One region of the Halalkalibacter krulwichiae genome, then DNA from elsewhere that is predicted to be linked to it. Evidence: a T-box and tRNA genes for the amino acid it is inferred to sense, from the RefSeq annotation. Region 1 holds a T-box; the other regions hold tRNA genes.
What was found. A T-box is a leader RNA that pairs with one kind of tRNA and senses whether it is charged. The one in region 1 lies ahead of serS (serine--tRNA ligase), so its partner is inferred to be a tRNA-Ser.

Region 1 (6,832 bases):
TTGCACGTGAAGGTGGACTTGGAATCATTCATAAAAATATGTCGATTGAGCAACAAGCAGAACAAGTAGAAATTGTTAAGCGTTCTGAAAGTGGAGTTATTACAAATCCATTTTATTTAACAAGAGACCGCCAAGTTTTTGATGCAGAACATTTGATGGGAAAATACCGTATTTCTGGTGTCCCTATTGTTGATGAAGATCAAAAACTTGTCGGAATTATTACAAACCGTGATCTACGTTTTATTGAAGATTATTCAATTCAAATTGACGAAGTAATGACGAAAGAAAATCTTGTAACCGCTCCTGTTGGAACAACGCTTAATGAAGCAGAGAAAATTCTTCAAAAATATAAAATTGAAAAGTTGCCTCTTGTTGATGGAGATGGTGTATTAAAGGGACTTATTACAATTAAGGATATAGAAAAAGTAATTGAATTCCCTAACTCTGCAAAAGATGCACAAGGAAGACTATTAGTAGGTGCTGCAATTGGAGTTTCTGCAGATGCTGACATTCGTATTAAAGCTCTAGTCGAAGCCGGAGTAGATTGTATCGTAATCGATACGGCTCATGGTCACTCTAAAGGGGTTTTAGATAAGGTTCGTCAAGTTCGTTCAGACTATCCAGATTTAACAATTGTTGCTGGAAACGTTGCAACTGCACATGCGACACGTGATCTCATTGAAGCAGGAGCAAGTGTTGTAAAAGTTGGAATCGGACCTGGATCTATCTGTACAACTCGTGTGGTAGCTGGGATTGGAGTACCACAAGTAACAGCAGTTTTCGACTGTGCTATGGAAGCTGAAAAACACGGTGTGCCAATAATCGCTGATGGTGGAATTAAATACTCCGGCGATATCGTAAAAGCATTAGCGGCTGGTGGACATGCTGTTATGCTAGGAAGTCTCCTTGCAGGAGTTTCTGAAAGCCCTGGTGATAGAGAAATCTATCAAGGTAGACAATTCAAGGTATACAGAGGTATGGGTTCACTTGGAGCAATGGAAAAAGGAAGTAAGGATCGTTATTTCCAGGAAAATGCTCAGAAATTAGTTCCTGAAGGTATTGAAGGACGTATCCCTTATAAAGGACCATTGCACGATACGATTCACCAATTAGTTGGAGGAATTCGTGCAGGTATGGGGTATTGTGGTACACCAACACTAGAAGATTTAAGAGAAAATGGTGAGTTTATCCGTATTACAGGAGCTGGTTTAAAAGAAAGCCATCCGCATGATGTTCAAATTACAAAAGAGGCGCCGAACTACTCATTATAATAACGTTTTTTTCAAATAGATAGAGACTTCTCTATCTATTTTTTTATATGTACTTATGTTAAAATAACCTTTATGTAAACAGGTATGGAGGTGCAAGTGTGAGTAATTTTTTTAAGAAGCCACTTTTAGTCATGATGTCAGTGGCGCTAGTATTAACATTTTATATTCAACCACAAAATGTTGAAGCGTCAATTGATTTAAATGCAGATGCGGCTATTCTAATTGATGCGGATAGTGGAAAGATTTTATACCAAAAACAGATTGATAGTGTTCTTCCAATTGCTAGTATGACTAAAATGATGAGTCAGTATTTAATCTTTGAAGCGGTTGAAGCTGGCATTATTTCATGGGATCAAGAAGTACCTATAAGTGATTTTGCTGCTGAACTTTCTCATGATAAAAGTCTATCAAATGTTTCATTAAGACAAGATTATGCTTATACAGTTAAGGAATTATATGAATCTGTAACAATCTATTCAGCAAATGCCTCAATGATTGCTCTTGCTGATTTGATTGCTGGTTCAGAAACTGAATTTGTAAAAATGATGAATGCTAAAGCAGAAGAATTAGGACTTGAGGATTATGAGTTTGTTAATTCGACAGGGCTTAATAATAGTGACCTAAAAGGAAACCATCCTGGAGGGACATCTCCAGATGCTGAAAATGTCTTATCTGCTCGTGCAACTGCAAAATTAGCTTATCATTTAATTCATAACTACCCAGAAATAGTAGAAACGGCTACGATTCCAACAAAGGATTTCCAAACTGGCCCAGATACGTTTGAGACTATGGAAAATTGGAACTGGATGGTTTCAGGAATTAAACCAGATTTAGAGCGTTTTGCTTATGATGGAATTGAAGGTTTAAAGACAGGTTCAACGAATACAGCTGGTGCAGCATTTACTGGAGTTGCTAAAAGAGGCGACTTACGTCTAATAGCTGTTGTAATGAGAACTCCTACAAGGGAAGCAAGATTTGTAGAGACAGCAAAGTTATTTGATTACGGTTTTAATCGATTTAGCCAAGTAGAGGTTTTCAGTGAGGGTTTTGTCCCTGAGGGTGAAGATTTAATCCCTGTAGTTGGCGGTAAGGATAGAGAGGTTGGTGTTACGACTACGGCTCCCCTTAAATCAGTAGTAAGAACTGGTGAGGAAGAGAACTATTCTAGTCAATTAGTACTTGATCAAAGTCAACTTGATGAAGAAGGTAGATTGCAAGCTCCATTTGATGCAGGTCATAAAGTAGGGACTCTTGAACTTGTTTACGATGGTGAAGATGCGGAAGAATTCCTATACTCTAATCAAGGTGATGCTGTTGACGTCGTAACAAGTTCAGCTGTCGAGAAAGCTGGATGGTTCTCTATGACGATGAGAGCGGTTGGTGGATTTTTCTCTGGTATATGGACTGGCGTTGTTGACACAGTAAAGGGTTGGTTTTAGTTTTAATAAAATATTTTATAAATAGCTTTTCAGGGGGCGTCTTAAAAGGTCAAAAATAGATCTCTTAAGACGCCCTTTTTTAGTTGCTCCAATATAGTTTAATTACTTTTTTGCTTATGTTTATTGTGTAGAATAGTGACAGGACAAAAAGGGGAAATTGAATTTAAATCAAAAAATAGATTGCGCCTCTTTTAGAAAGAATACTTTATTTTGCTTATTCAAATGTTGTACTATAAACACGGAATAAGACTTCAAATCACAGAACGGCGTAATTCATTCACTGATAATAAGAAAAAAGGGAAAATTCGACCTTTTTTCTTATTATCTTTATGCGGAAATGCCATTTATAAGGTATACTATTAAAGGATGAGCAAACGCTAGAAGCATGTATAGGAGGAAATTAGAAATGAGTCAAACAGGAACAGACAGAGTTAAACGTGGTATGGCAGAAATGCAAAAGGGTGGCGTCATTATGGACGTTATTAACGCTGAACAAGCGAAGATTGCTGAAGCAGCAGGTGCGGTAGCAGTCATGGCATTAGAGCGTGTTCCTGCAGATATTCGTGCAGCGGGTGGCGTAGCGCGTATGGCGGACCCTACAATCGTTGAAGAAGTATTAAATGCGGTATCTATTCCAGTCATGGCAAAAGCACGTATCGGTCATATTGTTGAGGCTCGTGTATTAGAAGCTATGGGTGTTGATTACATTGATGAAAGTGAAGTACTTACACCAGCTGATGAAGTATTTCATTTATACAAGCGTGACTTTACAGTACCATTTGTATGTGGAGCACGTGACCTAGGCGAAGCTTCTCGTCGTATCGGTGAAGGTGCATCGATGATCCGTACAAAAGGAGAGCCTGGAACCGGTAATATCGTTGAAGCTGTACGTCATATGCGTATGATTCAAGGTCAAATTAACAAGGTGAAGCAAATGTCTACAGACGAGTTAATGACAGAGGCAAAGAACCTTGGAGCGTCATTTGATCTTTTATTACAAATTAAAGAAACGGGTAAACTACCAGTCGTTAACTTTGCAGCGGGCGGTGTTGCTACTCCGGCAGATGCTGCATTAATGATGCAGTTAGGCGCTGATGGTGTATTCGTAGGATCTGGTATCTTCAAATCGGACAACCCTGAGAAGTTTGCACGTGCAATCGTAGAAGCAACAACACACTACGAAGATTATGCACTTATTGCTGAGTTATCAAAAGGCCTTGGGACAGCAATGAAAGGGATTGAAATTTCTACTTTAAACCCTACTGAGCGTATGCAAGAGCGTGGCTGGTAAGAAGCATTATGGTTAAAATCGGTGTTTTAGCATTGCAAGGGGCTGTTAGAGAACATGTTAAGTGTTTAGAGGCTCCTAACACAGAAGTAGTTGTTGTAAAGAAGGTAGAGCAGTTAGCTGACCTTGATGGACTAGTCTTCCCTGGAGGGGAGAGCACAACAATGCGTCGCTTAATTGATTTGTACGGTTTCTTTGAGCCATTAAAGCAGTTTGCTGCTGAAGGCAAACCAATGTTTGGGACGTGTGCTGGGTTGATCTTAATGGCTGATCACATCGTTGGACAAGATTCAAGTCATTTAGCAATTATTGATATGAAAGTTCAACGAAATGCATTTGGTCGTCAACGTGAAAGTTTTGAGACAGATCTCCATGTGACAGGTGTAGGCGAAGATATTCGAGCTGTATTTATCAGAGCTCCTCTAATCTTGGAAGTTGGAGAAAATGTTGAAGTACTCTCTAAGTATAATGATGAGATTGTTGCGGCGAGACAAGGAAACTTTCTTGCTTGTTCCTTCCATCCTGAATTAACAGATGACCATCGATTCCACCAATATTTTGCATCAATTGTTGAAGAAGCAAAGGCAAGTAAAGCAAATTAATAGATGAATGCGTTGAAAAGGATTAGTACATACAATTCGTCATTTCAGAGAGCCGGTGGATGGTGAGAACCGGTATGAGGTTGTGTGGAATCCACCTTGGAGTAGAGCATCGAATTGATATTTTCTTTGAAGTGCTCTCGGTTTGCAGCCGTTACCTGCTAAAGTGGTATTGTCAGATGACATGCAACAAGGGTGGCAACGCGGGTGCTCTCGTCCCTTCTTCTTATTAGAAGGGGTGAGGGCTTTTTTTATTGTCTTAGTTTTTGGTAATATATGAATATGTAGATTAGAGGAGGATTTATCATGTTAGACATAAAACGATTACGTAAGGATTTTGATGATATCAAAGCGAGGCTAGCAACTCGAGGAGAAGACATATCTGGTTTAGATAAGTTTGAAGAGTTGGATGAAAAGCGTCGTACAATGATTGTGGAAGTAGAACAATTAAAGAGTAGACGCAATCAAGTTTCACAAGAGGTAGCCCAGTTAAAACGTGAAAAGAAAGATGCTGACCATTTAATTAAGGAAACAAAAGAAGTCTCCGATCAAATCAAAACACTAGATGACAAGCTTAGAGGAGTAGAAGCTGAGCTGGAGGGGATTTTACTTACGATTCCGAATGTGCCACATGAAAGTGTTCCAGTCGGTGATACTGAAGACGACAATGTGGAAGTTCGCAAATGGGGCGAAGTACGCTCATTTGGTTTTGACCCTAAGGCTCATTGGGATCTAGGAACTGACTTAGGCATTCTTGACTTTGAAAAAGCATCAAAGGTAACCGGAAGTCGTTTTGTCGTGTATAAGGGGCTAGGGGCACGTTTAGAGCGTGCACTCATTAACTTTATGATGGATTTACACCAAGAAGAACATGGTTATGAAGAAGTGTTACCTCCATACATGGTTAACCGGGCAAGCATGACAGGTACAGGTCAACTACCAAAGTTTGAAGAAGATGCATTCAAGATTCAAGATCAGGAATATTTCTTAATTCCAACAGCAGAAGTGCCAGTAACGAATTTACACCGTGATGAAATTGTAGCAGCTGATCAACTGCCAATTGCTTATACAGCTTATAGTGCTAATTTTCGTTCTGAAGCTGGTTCTGCGGGACGTGATACAAGAGGGTTAATTCGACAGCACCAGTTTAATAAAGTTGAACTAGTACGATTTGTAAAGCCTGAGAACTCTTATGAAGCACTAGAGCAACTAACAGGACATGCTGAAAAGATTCTTCAATTATTAGAGTTGCCGTACCGTGTATTAAGTATGTGTACAGCTGACCTTGGATTTACAGCAGCTAAGAAATACGATCTTGAAGTATGGATTCCAAGTAATAACTCTTATCGTGAAATTTCTTCTTGTAGTAACTTTGAAGATTTCCAAGCTCGTCGTGCGAACATTAAGTATCGTCCAGAGCCAAAGGCAAAACCAGAATTCGTTCATACCTTAAATGGTTCTGGGCTTGCAGTTGGCCGTACAGTCGCAGCTATTCTTGAAAATTATCAAGAAGAAGACGGTTCTGTTGTTATTCCTAAAGTACTACGACCTTACATGAGAAACGTTGAAAGAATCACAGTAAAATAAAAAGAAGCAACTGACTGCACATGCATGCAGTCGGTTGCTTTTTTATTAATAATTAGGTTTGCGTTTTCCTGATTCAATTTCGTCCATGTAGTGACAAGCAGCCATGTGACCTTCTTTCATATAATTCTCTGCTTTTAACTCAGGAGTATCTGTCTTACATAAATCTGTCGCAAAAGGACAGCGTGTATGGAAACGACAACCTTGAGGGGGATTAATGGGCGAAGGAACATCTCCCTTTAAGATAATACGATCTTTCTTTTTATTTGGATCTGGAACAGGAATAGCAGATAAAAGAGCCTTTGTATAAGGATGTTGCGGGTTATCAAATACAGACGTTTTATCACCAATTTCAACAATTCTACCTAGGTACATTACAATCACACGATCAGAGATATGGCGAACAACGCCTAAATCATGAGAGATAAATAGATACGTTAGTTGAAATTCCTTTTGTAACTTTTTCAGCAAGTTAATTACTTGAGCTTGAATCGAAACATCTAGCGCTGATACAGCCTCGTCACAGATGATTAATTTTGGGTCAACAGATAATGCACGAGCAATCCCAATACGCTGACGTTGACCACCACTGAACTCATGTGGGAAACGATCCGCCTGGTGTGGACCGAGACCAACTGTTTCCATTAACTC
Region 2 (6,832 bases), 340 kb from region 1:
TTGACAGACGATGAATACTGTCTATCGCCTTTTTATCATGAGAAGAATCATCGTTATCCATCGACCAATGAATTAGAAAGACTTCAACGGATTGAAAGCCAGAACGAAGAGTTACTCAATAAAAATGCTCATTTAATGAATGAAAATAACGTAATTAAGGGGAAGAAGCAAATAATCGAACAAAGTGAGAAAAAACTTCGTACGATCATTGATAAGCTTCCACTGCCAGTCATCATACGACAAAAGTCAGAGATCCTATTTTCAAATCAAGAAGCAAAAAATCAGTTTGAAATTGATTTAGAATCTTTCTTTCATTACTTTGATACCGAACTTGACCAATCCCCTGAGGAACTTCTACTAGAGCAGCCTGATGACAACAAACATGTCTTTTTAGTAAAATCCATCAATACCAGCTTTGAGGGCAAAGAAGCAATCCTTCATTCTTTTGTTGATCTTACGAAAGAAAAAGAGAATGAAGATCTCATGGTTCGATCAGAGAAATTAAACATAGCAGGAGAGCTAGCGGTAAGTATTGCCCACGAAGTGCGCAATCCATTAACAGCTATAAAAGGTTTCATCGACATCCTGAAAACGTCCGGCCAAAAAAAAGAAAAATACTTCAGCATTATCGAAAATGAATTGTCTCGAATTGAGCAAATTTCTAGTGAACTATTACTGCTTGCTAAACCTCATAGTGAAAACCGAAAAAACCACAACATAGTCCAGTTAATGAACGATGTCAAACTGCTCCTTACTTCTCAAGCAAATATGAAAAGCATTGAATTCAACTTAGAAGTACCATCAGATGAAATCATAGTCAACTGTGAAGAAACAAAAATAAAGCAGGTTTTTATCAACTTGGTGAAAAACGCAATTGAAGCCTCAAGTGATGGAGGAAACATCACCCTTGCAATTCGCAAACGAGAAGCTCGTGTTCAGGTTCAAGTCATTGATGAAGGAACGGGAATCTCTCAAGAAGTCCTTGCAAAAATAGGTGAGCCCTTCTACACGACGAAGGAAAAAGGAACGGGTATTGGCCTAATGATCTGCTATCAGATCATTGAAAACCATGAAGGAACCATTGATGTAGAAAGCGAAGTGGGAGTAGGAACAACCTTTACGATTACCCTACAAACCGTGCATTGACAAAGTTGGGAGTGTCTCAAAAAGACTAACCAAGCCTTTTGAGACACTCCCATTTATTACTCAACTAAAATACATACTTATAAAACTTTTTATCAACTTTTAATATTGGAAAACTCTCAGGTAAATCTGCTTGATCGATTGAAATAAACCCATTCTTCTCATAAAACCGGTGCGCTGCTTTAAATTGTGGTGTCGTCCCTAGTATAATCGCACCAACGTTCCTCTCTCTTGACCAGTTCATTACCGTTTCTAACAAAAGGTTTGCCGTTTGATAAATCGGACCACGAAAGTGTTTATCGACAAATACCTTCCTTAAGGCAACTTGATTCTCCCCTATATCTAAAAGGCTGATCGTGCCAACTACACGATTTTCGTATAAAGCAACCCAGAAATTGCCGTTCCCTTGTCGGTAAAATTCCTCAATTGTAAATAAGTCTGGTTGATCATTTTTTGTAATCGCAATATTATATTCTTTTTGTTGAATATCAAGAATCAACTGGACGACTTGATCTTGATACTCATGTATATACTCTTTTACAACAGGCTTGCTGTTCATCTATTACACCGCCATTCATTATACTAAAATAACAAGTGTCTATTTTACATGATACAAGCCAAAGATTTCAATAAAAAAGCACTGCTTTATTCCATAGCAGTACCGTTAAAATCGATCGAGTTGTAGACCGTTTTTTCGAATACGTACCGCTAAGTATACTAGTTATCATGAATATCAACTCTTAGCCGCTGTGATGGGTGATGTGTCTTTTTTTAATAGGAGATATCCTAAGTAAACTTGTAAAAGTGCTGGAATGATAAGGAAAGAGGATAGAATGGCAGCACACATAAACAAACTACCTGAAATATTCTTATTCCTGCTCATAACAATTAAGCTCACCACATGTAAAAAAGCTGAGAAGGCTAGTGCACTTATTGGCAAATGCTTATAGTTGTTTAGAAAGGACAATGTCTCATAAGCAAATTGTTCTGGTGACATTTTTAGAGTTCCACTAGCCGTGTCTCTCTGAACTTTAGGATCTTTCTTGTACAATTCAATCAACATTGTTTGGGCTAGACTACTTTTTTCTAGAGGTCCGCTTAGTGATATATAGAAAAGAGCAACGAAGAGGATGAGCAATGAAGTCAGAGACAATAGAAAGACTCGTTTCATCCGGAAATTGTTCATAACCATCTCCTTAGTCAGAAAGATTTTCTTTTTTATACGTAACGGTTACACAAAAAGTTCCAATTATTAACAACAAAACAAAAAAGGCTTTTCTAGAAGAATGCATCTTCTAGAAAAGCCTTTGCTTTGGAATGCGGGTGAAGGGAGTCGAACCCCCACGTCATAAGACACTAGATCCTAAGTCTAGCGCGTCTGCCAATTCCGCCACACCCGCGTATAAATGGTATTTTTTAAAAAATACCTAAAATGGTGAGCCATGAAGGACTCGAACCTTCGACCCTCTGATTAAAAGTCAGATGCTCTACCAACTGAGCTAATGGCTCGTAGATATTACGATGAAGTATTTCATGTAGCTTACGGACGATGTTACGCTCTGTCGTCTCCCCTGTTCCTTCCTCTACTAGATCGGCTTCGCAGCCTGCTGTGTCGGAACAACTCGAAGTATTTCAGGATGTAACGCTCGTAACTGAGCTAATGGCTCGTAGATATTACGATGAAGTATTTCATGTAGCTTACGGACGATGTTACGCTCGTAAGTTTATTCGGCTCACTACAAAAAATGGTGGCTCAGGACGGAATCGAACCGCCGACACATGGATTTTCAGTCCATTGCTCTACCAACTGAGCTACTGAGCCTAAATATAAAAAATGGCGGTCCGGACGGGACTCGAACCCGCGACCTCCTGCGTGACAGGCAGGCATTCTAACCAACTGAACTACCGGACCAAAATGGTATTGCGGGAGGCGGATTTGAACCACCGACCTTCGGGTTATGAGCCCGACGAGCTACCAGACTGCTCCACCCCGCGTCGTTATAAAGTAATCGAATGATGTGTTTCCTAAAAATTCTATGGTGGAGGATGACGGGATCGAACCGCCGACCCCCTGCTTGTAAGGCAGGTGCTCTCCCAGCTGAGCTAATCCTCCAACATATTATGGTGACCCGTACGGGATTCGAACCCGTGTTACCGCCGTGAAAGGGCGGTGTCTTAACCGCTTGACCAACGGGCCAGGAAAATGGCTCCACAGGTAGGACTCGAACCTACGACCGATCGGTTAACAGCCGATTGCTCTACCACTGAGCTACTGTGGAATATGGTGGGCCTAAGTGGACTCGAACCACCGACCTCACGCTTATCAGGCGTGCGCTCTAACCAGCTGAGCTATAGGCCCATATTCATTGGAGCGGGTGATGAGAATCGAACTCACGACATCAGCTTGGAAGGCTGAGGTTTTACCACTAAACTACACCCGCATATTTAGATTTCATGGTCGGGAAGACAGGATTTGAACCTGCGACCCCCTGGTCCCAAACCAGGTGCTCTACCAAGCTGAGCCACTTCCCGTAAATGGCGCGCCCTGAGAGATTCGAACTCCCGACCTTTTGATTCGTAGTCAAACACTCTATCCAGCTGAGCTAAGGGCGCTAAATATATATGGTGCCGAGGGCCGGACTTGAACCGGCACGGTAGTCACCTACCGCAGGATTTTAAGTCCTGTGTGTCTGCCAATTCCACCACCCCGGCACAGGAAACAAACAATATGGAGCGGAAGACGAGATTCGAACTCGCGACCCCCACCTTGGCAAGGTGGTGTTCTACCACTGAACTACTTCCGCAAAATGGCTGGGCTAGCTGGATTCGAACCAACGCATGACGGAATCAAAATCCGTTGCCTTACCGCTTGGCGATAGCCCAATAGTAAAAACTTGTCCATTTAAAAAATATGGCGGAGGAAGAGGGATTCGAACCCCCGCGCGGTTTAACCCGCCTGTCGGTTTTCAAGACCGATCCCTTCAGCCGGACTTGGGTATTCCTCCGAATGATTATGGTAGCGGCGGAGGGGATCGAACCCCCGACCTCACGGGTATGAACCGTACGCTCTAGCCAGCTGAGCTACACCGCCAAACTATCTAATTTACTATATATGGTGGAGCCTAGCGGGATCGAACCGCTGACCTCCTGCGTGCAAGGCAGGCGCTCTCCCAGCTGAGCTAAGGCCCCAAGTGACAAAATAAATTTGGACTAACAAGGTTAGTCCAAATATAAAGCCTGGCAACGTCCTACTCTCACAGGGGGAAGCCCCCAACTACCATCGGCGCAGAAGAGCTTAACGACCGTGTTCGGCATGGGAACGGGTGTGACCTCTTCGCTATCGCCACCAGACTTATTTAAGAGAAATGGTTCTCTCAAAACTAGATAATGCGTAATAGAAACTCAAGAATATATTGGATAAGTCCTCGACCGATTAGTATCTGTCAGCTCCACGTGTCGCCACGCTTCCACACCAGACCTATCAACCTCATCATCTCTAAGGGGTCTTACTGGATTAACTCCATGGGAAATCTCATCTTGAGGGGGCTTCATGCTTAGATGCTTTCAGCACTTATCCCGTCCACACGTAGCTACCCAGCTATGCTCCTGGCGGAACAACTGGTACACCAGCGGTGTGTCCATCCCGGTCCTCTCGTACTAAGGACAGCTCCTCTCAAATTTCCTACGCCCGCGACGGATAGGGACCGAACTGTCTCACGACGTTCTGAACCCAGCTCGCGTACCGCTTTAATGGGCGAACAGCCCAACCCTTGGACCTACTTCAGCCCCAGGATGCGATGAGCCGACATCGAGGTGCCAAACCTCCCCGTCGATGTGGACTCTTGGGGGAGATAAGCCTGTTATCCCCAGGGTAGCTTTTATCCGTTGAGCGATGGCCCTTCCATGCGGAACCACCGGATCACTAAGCCCGACTTTCGTCCCTGCTCGACTTGTAGGTCTCGCAGTCAAGCTCCCTTTTGCCTTTGCACTCTACGAATGATTTCCAACCATTCTGAGGGAACCTTTGGGCGCCTCCGTTACTGTTTAGGAGGCGACCGCCCCAGTCAAACTGCCCACCTGACACTGTCCCTGAACCGGATCACGGCTCGAGGTTAGAATGTCAGCACAGTCAGGGTAGTATCCCACCGACGCCTCCACGTAAGCTGGCGCTCACGCTTCCAAGGCTCCTACCTATCCTGTACAAACTGTACCAACATCCAATATCAAGCTACAGTAAAGCTCCATGGGGTCTTTCCGTCCTGTCGCGGGTAACCTGCATCTTCACAGGTACTATAATTTCACCGGGTCTCTCGTTGAGACAGTATCCAAATCGTTACACCATTCGTGCGGGTCGGAACTTACCCGACAAGGAATTTCGCTACCTTAGGACCGTTATAGTTACGGCCGCCGTTTACTGGGGCTTCAATTCAGAGCTTCTCCCAAAGGATAACCCCTCCTCTTAACCTTCCAGCACCGGGCAGGTGTCAGCCCCTATACTTCGCCTTGCGGCTTCGCAGAGACCTGTGTTTTTGCTAAACAGTCGCTTGGATCTTTTCACTGCGGCTCTCTCGGGCTTGCACCCTAATAGAGCACCCCTTCTCCCAAAGTTACGGGGTCATTTTGCCGAGTTCCTTAACGAGAGTTCTCCCGAGCGTCTTAGAATTCTCTTCTCGCCTACCTGTGTCGGTTTGCGGTACGGGCACCTCTCACCTCGCTAGAGGCTTTTCTAGGCAGTGTAGGATCAGGAACTTCGGTACTAATATTTCCCTCGCCATCACAGCTCAGCCTTTATGGAAAGCGGATTTGCCTACTTTCCAGCCTAACTGCTTGGACGCGCATATCCATCAGCGCGCTTACCCTACCTTTCTGCGTCCCCCCATTGCTCAAACGGTGAGGAGGTGGTACAGGAATTTCAACCTGTTGTCCATCGCCTACGCCTTTCGGCCTCGGCTTAGGTCCCGACTGACCCTGAGCGGACGAGCCTTCCTCAGGAAACCTTGGGCTTTCGACGGAGGGGATTCTCACCCCTCACTCGCTACTCATACCGGCATTCTCACTTCTAAGCGCTCCACCAGTCCTCTCGGTCTGACTTCGCTGCACTTAGAACGCTCCCCTACCACTGACACCAGAAGGTGTCAATCCATAGCTTCGGTGATACGTTTAGCCCCGGTACATTTTCGGCGCAGAGTCACTCGACCAGTGAGCTATTACGCACTCTTTAAATGGTGGCTGCTTCTAAGCCAACATCCTGGTTGTCTGGGCAACTCCACATCCTTTTCCACTTAACGTATACTTTGGGACCTTAGCTGATGGTCTGGGCTGTTTCCCTCTTGACTACGGATCTTAGCACTCGCAGTCTGACTCCCGAGGATAAGTATTTGGCATTCGGAGTTTGACTGAATTCGGTAATCCTGTGGGGACCCCTAGTCCAATCAGTGCTCTACCTCCAATACTCTTCCCTCGAGGCTAGCCCTAAAGCTATTTCGGGGAGAACCAGCTATTTCCGAGTTCGATTGGCATTTCACCCCTACCCACACCTCATCCCCGCACTTTTCAACGTGCGTGGGTTCGGGCCTCCATTCAGTGTTACCTGAACTTCACCCTGGACATGGGTAGATCACACGGTTTCGGGTCTACGACCACGTACTAATGCGCCCTATTCAGACTCGCTTTCGCTGCGGCTCCGCCT
Region 3 (6,832 bases), 220 kb from region 1:
GAAGCAACAAGAAGCAGATCATATACAAATGAGTGTTCCTGCAAAGCCAGAGTATGTAGGTGTGATCCGTTTGACTGTTTCTGGAATTGCCAATCGGGTCGGATTTACCTACGATGAGATCGAGGATATGAAGATTGCTGTTGCAGAAGCATGTACGAACGTCGTAAATCATGCATATGAGGAAGGAGGCGTTATGAATGTCTCTTTCTACTTATATGAAGATAAGATCGAGATCGTTGTAGCTGATCAAGGACAGAGTTTTGATATTGCTAGTGTGCGTGATCAGCTCGGACCGGTTAATGCCGATCGACCTGTAGCCGATTTAAAAGAAGGTGGCTTGGGCCTGTTTCTTATAAATACATTAATGGATAAAGTGGAAATAAATGATGAATCAGGCATTGTTTTAGTTATGACCAAGTTCCTTCATGGAGATGAGGTGGAACATGATGTCGAAAGATTCTCAGAGGCGCAGCCAGAACAATGAGGAAGTGTACGAATGGATTACCAGCTACCAAGCGTCTGGCGATGAAAGTGCGCAGTTAAAGCTTGTTCAACATTATGAAGGACTTGTGCGCAGTTTATCAAGAAAGTTTTCAAAAGGCCGGGAGTATGAAGAAGATATGTTTCAAGTTGGTATGGTCGGTTTGTTAGCGGCGATGAAGAGATATGATGCTGCATTTGGTAAAAGTTTCGAATCTTTTGCAATTCCGACAATACTCGGCGAAATAAAGAGATTTATCCGTGATAAGACTTGGAGTGTTCATGTACCTCGCAGAATTAAAGAGCTAGGACCGAAAATTAAACAGTCGGTTGAGAAATTAACTTCCGACTTGCAACGTTCTCCCCTAGTGTATGAGATAGCAGAGCATCTTGGTGTCTCAGAAGAAGAAGTGTTAGAAACGATGGAAATGAGCAAGAGCTATCAGGCGCTCTCTGTTGATCGCTCACTTGAAGCGGATCAAGAGGGGGCGAGGTCACTTTATTAGACTTAGTAGGAAATGTTGATTCTGGGTTTGAGGAAGCAGATCGGAAGCTTTTGTTGGAAAAAGCGTTTGAGGTCTTAAACGATCGTGAAAAGGAAATTATCGTCCATACATATTTTCATAATTTCAGTCAAAAGGAAACGGGTGAAAAGTTAGGTATCTCCCAAATGCATGTTTCTCGTTTGCAGCGAAGGGCTCTTGAGAAATTAAAAGAAGCAATTAAAGTTGAACCAACGGAGATCCTTTGATGTTAACACATTACAATGATGAACAAGTAGAGATTGTTGTATATGAGCAGTCTAAGCCTGGCGAAAATTGTTCTGGAGATATTCATGTTGTGATTTAGGATAAGGAATACAGCATTTGTGCAGTTATTGACGGTCTTGGAAGTGGAGAGCAAGCTAGGAAGTCAGCAGAAATGGCTGCTGGTGTTATTAGGAGTCTTCATAGACTCGATGTTGCTCAACTTGTAAAAGCGTGTAACGATGTGTTAGTGAATCATAGAGGTGTCGTTCTAACGATTATTAAAGTGGACTATAATCGACAACTTATCGACTATTGTAATTTTGGTAATATAGGATTCATTTTGTATTTGCCAGATGGTACGACATTTGAACCGATTCCGGCAAGAGGTTATTTATCAGGAAAAAAGCAAGTGATTAAAAGTTCGACTTATCGTTTTTATCAAGGTGCTGTTTTCCTATTGTATTCGGATGGATTAAAGAGGAGACCTGCAAAGGAACGATTACTCCGCATGACGTCTCCTACTGTTGGATTGGAAAATTTATTAGAAAAGGAAAACTATGCTATTGATGATGTAACAATATTAATAGGGAGATTTAAATAAAAGATAGCCTTGGTTATCTCTGTGATAAGAGTATAAAGGCTGTCTTTTTTTTGAGGTGTAAAACTATGCTATGATGATACTAGTCTATTTAAAAATGGGGTGTTGGGATGAATGAAGAAAAGCGTAATGAGACCATTCTTACGATTGCGAAAGAGTTAAATGTTAAAAAAGCTTATATAGAGCAATTAATTACTTTAGTTAATGAAGGAAATACAGTCCCTTTTATTGCTCGTTATCGTAAAGAAATGACAGGTGGACTCGATGAAGTGCAAATTCGTACCACTGTTGAAAAGTGGGAGTATGCAAACCAACTAAGTAACCGTCAAGAAGAAGTTATCCGTCTAATAGATGAACAAGGAAAATTGACTGATGAATTAACATTAAAGATTCAAAAGGCTAAAAAGCTTCAGGAAATTGAAGATTTATATCGACCTTATAAACAAAAAAGAAGAACGAGAGCAACTATTGCGAAAGAAAAGGGATTAGAACCATTTGCGGTATGGTTGTATTCCTTCCCTAAGGATGGTTCGGTTAATGATGAAGCTGCGACATACATATCTGAAGAAAAGGAACTTGGATCAATCGAAGAAGTGATTCAAGGGGCTCAAGATATAATAGCAGAATGGATTTCTGATGATGCTGAGCTTCGCAAAAGCATTCGACAATCAGGCTTTAAAGACGGGAAAATGAAAACTGTTGTAAAAGACAAAGAAGCTGATGAAAAGTCTATCTTTGAAATGTACTATGAGTACGAAGAAGCGATTAGGGCGATTGTGCCACACCGGATTTTAGCAATGAATCGTGGTGAGAAGGAAGGGATTCTACGTGTCTCTTTAGTTTTCCCGAGTGACCGTATCATAGAAGATATTAAAAGGAAAACCATAAGAGATATTCATTCAAAGGCAGCGGCTTTTGTGGCCGAAGCGATTGAAGACGGCTATAAGCGCTTAATAGAGCCTTCGATTGAACGCGATATTCGCAATGAATTAACCGAAAAGGCTGAAGAACAAGCGATTCATATTTTTTCAGAGAACTTAAGGCAATTGCTTCTGCAACCGCCAATGAAAGATAAAACCGTTCTTGGGGTTGACCCAGCTTACAGAACAGGTTGTAAATTAGCTGTAGTTGATGCAACAGGTAAAGTTCTCGATATTGCGGTTATCTATCCAACACCACCGAGAAATGAGGTCGAAAAATCAGCTGTAGTTGTTAAAGAGTTAATTAACAAACATTCAGTTGAAATGATTGCCGTTGGGAACGGGACAGCATCGAGAGAGACTGAACAATTCATTGCCGATGTCATTAAACAGCTTGACGAATCAATTTATTATTTAATTGTCAATGAGGCTGGAGCAAGTGTGTACTCGGCTTCTGAGCTGGGAAGGGAAGAATTCCCTGATTTGAAAGTTGAGGAAAGGAGTGCTGTGTCAATTGCAAGACGCCTACAAGATCCGTTAGCTGAATTAGTGAAAATTGACCCTAAATCCGTTGGGGTAGGTCAGTACCAACATGATGTCTCGCAAAAAAGATTAAATGAGCAGTTAACCTTTGTGGTGGAAACAGCTGTTAACCAAGTTGGTGTGAATGTTAATACGGCTTCAAGTTCATTGTTGCAGTATGTAGCTGGACTATCAAAGGCTGTCGCCAATAATATAGTCAAGCGTCGTGAGGAAGAAGGACGATTTACAGACCGGAAGCAGTTGAAAAAAATTCCTAGGCTCGGAGCGAAAACATATGAGCAAGCAATTGGCTTCCTGAGAATTCAAGAGGGTGATCATCCTTTGGATGCAACGGCTATTCACCCTGAAAGTTATAACGAAGCAGAGAAGTTGTTAAAACAAATTGGTGCAACTGTTGAAGAGATAGGATCAGAAAGAGTAAGGGAGTTATTGCAGAACATTGACGTATCGGGTTTGGCATCAGAGTTAGAAGTAGGTGTACCAACATTAAAGGATATGATCGATAATCTCATGCGTCCGGCACGTGATCCGCGTGACGAAGTAGCCAAGCCATTACTTAAACAAGATGTACTTAAAATGGAAGATTTACAAGTTGGGATGGAGTTACAAGGGACAGTTCGAAATGTGGTTGATTTCGGTGCCTTTGTTGACATTGGAGTGAAGCAAGATGGGCTTGTCCATATTTCTAAATTAACAAACCGTTTCATCAAGCACCCTTTAGAAGTCGTAACGGTAGGAGAGATCGTAACCGTTTGGGTAGAGCAAGTCGATATACAAAAAGGAAGAGTTTCTCTAACGATGAAAAAAACGGAGATGCAAACTGTTTCGTCATAGAATTTGTTAATAATGTATTAAAGTAAGAAGATTGAGGAAGCGTGACGTGTGTTAAATTGTTATTTAGCAACCTCAATCTTCTTCGTTATACTTAAGTTTGGACTTCTAATGATTCTCTTTCTTTATAATAGAACCAGCATTGATTCAGGACTCTAATTTGATAACGGTCTTTTTCTAAATAAGCTTGCTTTAACTGTTGTCTTAGCCATTTAGGCATAGGCAAACAACTCCTTAACGACTTTCGGGATTTAGATTATTATATGAATGAAGGTTTGTCATAGTTGAAGGATTGGTGAAGATTTATGAACGGGAATCATAATCCCATGACGAATAAGCAGTTACAAAAATTGGTGGAGTGTATTTCGGAAGAGTATTTTAAGATACCTTTTTTGCATGAAGCTACTTTTAACAATAGATTACGTACGACTGGAGGGCGTTACTTACTTAGAAGCCACAATATTGAGATTAACCCTAAGCAGTTAATCTATTTTGGAAAAGATGCGTTAGTGGGAATCATTAAGCATGAACTTTGTCACTATCACCTCCATCTTCAAGGTAAGGGGTATCAGCATCGCGATAATGACTTTAAAGATTTAATGATGAAGCTTGGTGCACCTAGATTTTGTGAAACAATTCCGGGAACAAAGAACTCTACTACGAGTAACCACCGGTATCAATGCACGGTTTGTGGGCTGGAGTATAATCGTAAACGTAAAATTGATATTAGACGATATGTTTGTGGAAAATGTAAAAGTAAGTTGAAAAAAATTTAAAAATAGACTTGCGTTTTTCAAAAAGTGTATGCTATATTATAGAAGTCGCTAATGAGTCAGCTGAACAAAAAGTTGATAAGCTTCTAGTGATGTGTTTTAATATTCCAAGTCGTTATAATATTCCACAGTAGCTCAGTGGTAGAGCAATCGGCTGTTAACCGATCGGTCGTAGGTTCGAGTCCTACCTGTGGAGCCAAGGAGAAGTACTCAAGTGGCTGAAGAGGCGCCCCTGCTAAGGGTGTAGGTCGTTTACGCGGCGCGAGGGTTCAAATCCCTCCTTCTCCGCCATTTTTAAATGGCCCGTTGGTCAAGCGGTTAAGACACCGCCCTTTCACGGCGGTAACACGGGTTCGAATCCCGTACGGGTCACCATTCTAGTAATATAGTTAACAGCAAAGTGGAGGATTAGCTCAGCTGGGAGAGCACCTGCCTTACAAGCAGGGGGTCGGCGGTTCGATCCCGTCATCCTCCACCATATATTTTGGTCCGGTAGTTCAGTTGGTTAGAATGCCTGCCTGTCACGCAGGAGGTCGCGGGTTCGAGTCCCGTCCGGACCGCCATTCATCTTTGCGGGTGTGGCGGAATTGGCAGACGCGCTAGACTTAGGATCTAGTGTCTTATGACGTGGGGGTTCGACTCCCTTCACCCGCACTTTTGTTGATTATAATTTGTTGGTGCTAACGCGGTTGTGGCGGAATGGCAGACGCGCTAGGTTGAGGGCCTAGTGGGGGTTGACCCCGTGGAGGTTCGAGTCCTCTCAACCGCACCAAATGTTGTTTGGTATCTATTCAAACGGGAAGTGGCTCAGCTTGGTAGAGCACCTGGTTTGGGACCAGGGGGTCGCAGGTTCAAATCCTGTCTTCCCGACCATCTTTTATATGCGGGTGTAGTTTAGTGGTAAAACCTCAGCCTTCCAAGCTGATGTCGTGAGTTCGATTCTCATCACCCGCTCCAATTTCATAATTGAAGATAGATTCTTTTTTTATGTCTTCTTTTGGGCCTGTAGCTCAGCTGGTTAGAGCGCACGCCTGATAAGCGTGAGGTCGGTGGTTCGAGTCCACTCAGGCCCACCAAAAAAAGTTCTTGACCTTTTAAAGGTTTGATAGTATCATTTTAAAAGTCGCTAATGAGCGGCGTCGAGTTCTTTGAAAACTGAACAAAAGCCAAGCGAAAAGAGATACATGATATCTCGTCAAAGAAATTTACCCGATAGGGCAAATTTCACCTTAAATTTTTTATTGAGCTAATCAGCTTACCATTTTTATGGAGAGTTTGATCCTGGCTCAGGACGAACGCTGGCGGCGTGCCTAATACATGCAAGTCGAGCGGACTAATTAAGAGCTTGCTCTTAATTAGTTAGCGGCGGACGGGTGAGTAACACGTGGGCAACCTGCCCTGTAGACTGGGATAACATCGAGAAATCGGTGCTAATACCGGATAATATCTGAGACCTCATGGTCTTAGACTAAAAGATGGCTCCGGCTATCACTGCAGGATGGGCCCGCGGCGCATTAGCTAGTTGGTAAGGTAATGGCTTACCAAGGCGACGATGCGTAGCCGACCTGAGAGGGTGATCGGCCACACTGGGACTGAGACACGGCCCAGACTCCTACGGGAGGCAGCAGTAGGGAATCTTCCGCAATGGACGAAAGTCTGACGGAGCAACGCCGCGTGAGTGATGAAGGATTTCGGTTCGTAAAGCTCTGTTGTTAGGGAAGAACAAGTATCGTTCGAATAGGGCGGTACCTTGACGGTACCTAACCAGAAAGCCACGGCTAACTACGTGCCAGCAGCCGCGGTAATACGTAGGTGGCAAGCGTTGTCCGGAATTATTGGGCGTAAAGCGCGCGCAGGCGGTCTTTTAAGTCTGATGTGAAAGCCCACGGCTCAACCGTGGAGGGTCATTGGAAACTGGGAGACTTGAGTACAGAAGAG

Region 2: it has a tRNA-Ser gene. The T-box ahead of serS (serine--tRNA ligase) is inferred to sense a tRNA for this amino acid. The anticodon was not compared.
Region 3: it has a tRNA-Ser gene. The T-box ahead of serS (serine--tRNA ligase) is inferred to sense a tRNA for this amino acid. The anticodon was not compared.

The regions. Positions count from the first base shown of each region.
Region 1 is NZ_CP020814.1:16,852-23,683, forward strand. It holds gene guaB (IMP dehydrogenase) at 1-1,271, shown strand, start outside; gene BkAM31D_RS00070 (D-alanyl-D-alanine carboxypeptidase family protein) at 1,403-2,710, shown strand; gene pdxS (pyridoxal 5'-phosphate synthase lyase subunit PdxS) at 3,117-4,001, shown strand; gene pdxT (pyridoxal 5'-phosphate synthase glutaminase subunit PdxT) at 4,010-4,600, shown strand; T-box leader at 4,604-4,821, shown strand; gene serS (serine--tRNA ligase) at 4,904-6,184, shown strand; gene BkAM31D_RS00090 (ABC transporter ATP-binding protein) at 6,230-6,832, opposite strand, start outside.
Region 2 is NZ_CP020814.1:4,290,701-4,297,532, forward strand. It holds gene BkAM31D_RS21710 (ATP-binding protein) at 1-1,146, shown strand, start outside; gene BkAM31D_RS21715 (GNAT family N-acetyltransferase) at 1,211-1,702, opposite strand; gene BkAM31D_RS21720 (DUF4064 domain-containing protein) at 1,877-2,329, opposite strand; tRNA gene BkAM31D_RS21725 (tRNA-Leu) at 2,462-2,543, opposite strand; tRNA gene BkAM31D_RS21730 (tRNA-Lys) at 2,577-2,652, opposite strand; tRNA gene BkAM31D_RS21735 (tRNA-Phe) at 2,890-2,965, opposite strand; tRNA gene BkAM31D_RS21740 (tRNA-Asp) at 2,979-3,055, opposite strand; tRNA gene BkAM31D_RS21745 (tRNA-Met) at 3,065-3,138, opposite strand; tRNA gene BkAM31D_RS21750 (tRNA-Val) at 3,181-3,256, opposite strand; tRNA gene BkAM31D_RS21755 (tRNA-Glu) at 3,266-3,340, opposite strand; tRNA gene BkAM31D_RS21760 (tRNA-Asn) at 3,348-3,422, opposite strand; tRNA gene BkAM31D_RS21765 (tRNA-Ile) at 3,426-3,502, opposite strand; tRNA gene BkAM31D_RS21770 (tRNA-Gly) at 3,511-3,584, opposite strand; tRNA gene BkAM31D_RS21775 (tRNA-Pro) at 3,599-3,675, opposite strand; tRNA gene BkAM31D_RS21780 (tRNA-Arg) at 3,680-3,756, opposite strand; tRNA gene BkAM31D_RS21785 (tRNA-Leu) at 3,767-3,855, opposite strand; tRNA gene BkAM31D_RS21790 (tRNA-Gly) at 3,873-3,947, opposite strand; tRNA gene BkAM31D_RS21795 (tRNA-Gln) at 3,952-4,026, opposite strand; tRNA gene BkAM31D_RS21800 (tRNA-Ser) at 4,056-4,148, opposite strand; tRNA gene BkAM31D_RS21805 (tRNA-Met) at 4,158-4,234, opposite strand; tRNA gene BkAM31D_RS21810 (tRNA-Ala) at 4,257-4,332, opposite strand; rRNA gene rrf (5S ribosomal RNA) at 4,379-4,494, opposite strand; rRNA gene BkAM31D_RS21820 (23S ribosomal RNA) at 4,557-6,832, opposite strand, start outside.
Region 3 is NZ_CP020814.1:237,293-244,124, forward strand. It holds gene BkAM31D_RS01260 (STAS domain-containing protein) at 1-2, shown strand, start outside; gene rsbW (anti-sigma B factor RsbW) at 1-484, shown strand, start outside; partial or broken gene sigB (RNA polymerase sigma factor SigB) at 447-1,231, shown strand; gene BkAM31D_RS01275 (SpoIIE family protein phosphatase) at 1,402-1,830, shown strand; gene BkAM31D_RS01280 (Tex family protein) at 1,938-4,124, shown strand; gene cmpA (cortex morphogenetic protein CmpA) at 4,216-4,341, opposite strand; gene BkAM31D_RS01290 (SprT family protein) at 4,448-4,897, shown strand; tRNA gene BkAM31D_RS01295 (tRNA-Asn) at 5,019-5,093, shown strand; tRNA gene BkAM31D_RS01300 (tRNA-Ser) at 5,095-5,185, shown strand; tRNA gene BkAM31D_RS01305 (tRNA-Glu) at 5,195-5,269, shown strand; tRNA gene BkAM31D_RS01310 (tRNA-Val) at 5,297-5,372, shown strand; tRNA gene BkAM31D_RS01315 (tRNA-Asp) at 5,381-5,457, shown strand; tRNA gene BkAM31D_RS01320 (tRNA-Leu) at 5,467-5,548, shown strand; tRNA gene BkAM31D_RS01325 (tRNA-Leu) at 5,580-5,666, shown strand; tRNA gene BkAM31D_RS01330 (tRNA-Pro) at 5,691-5,767, shown strand; tRNA gene BkAM31D_RS01335 (tRNA-Gly) at 5,778-5,851, shown strand; tRNA gene BkAM31D_RS01340 (tRNA-Ile) at 5,894-5,970, shown strand; rRNA gene BkAM31D_RS01345 (16S ribosomal RNA) at 6,158-6,832, shown strand, end outside.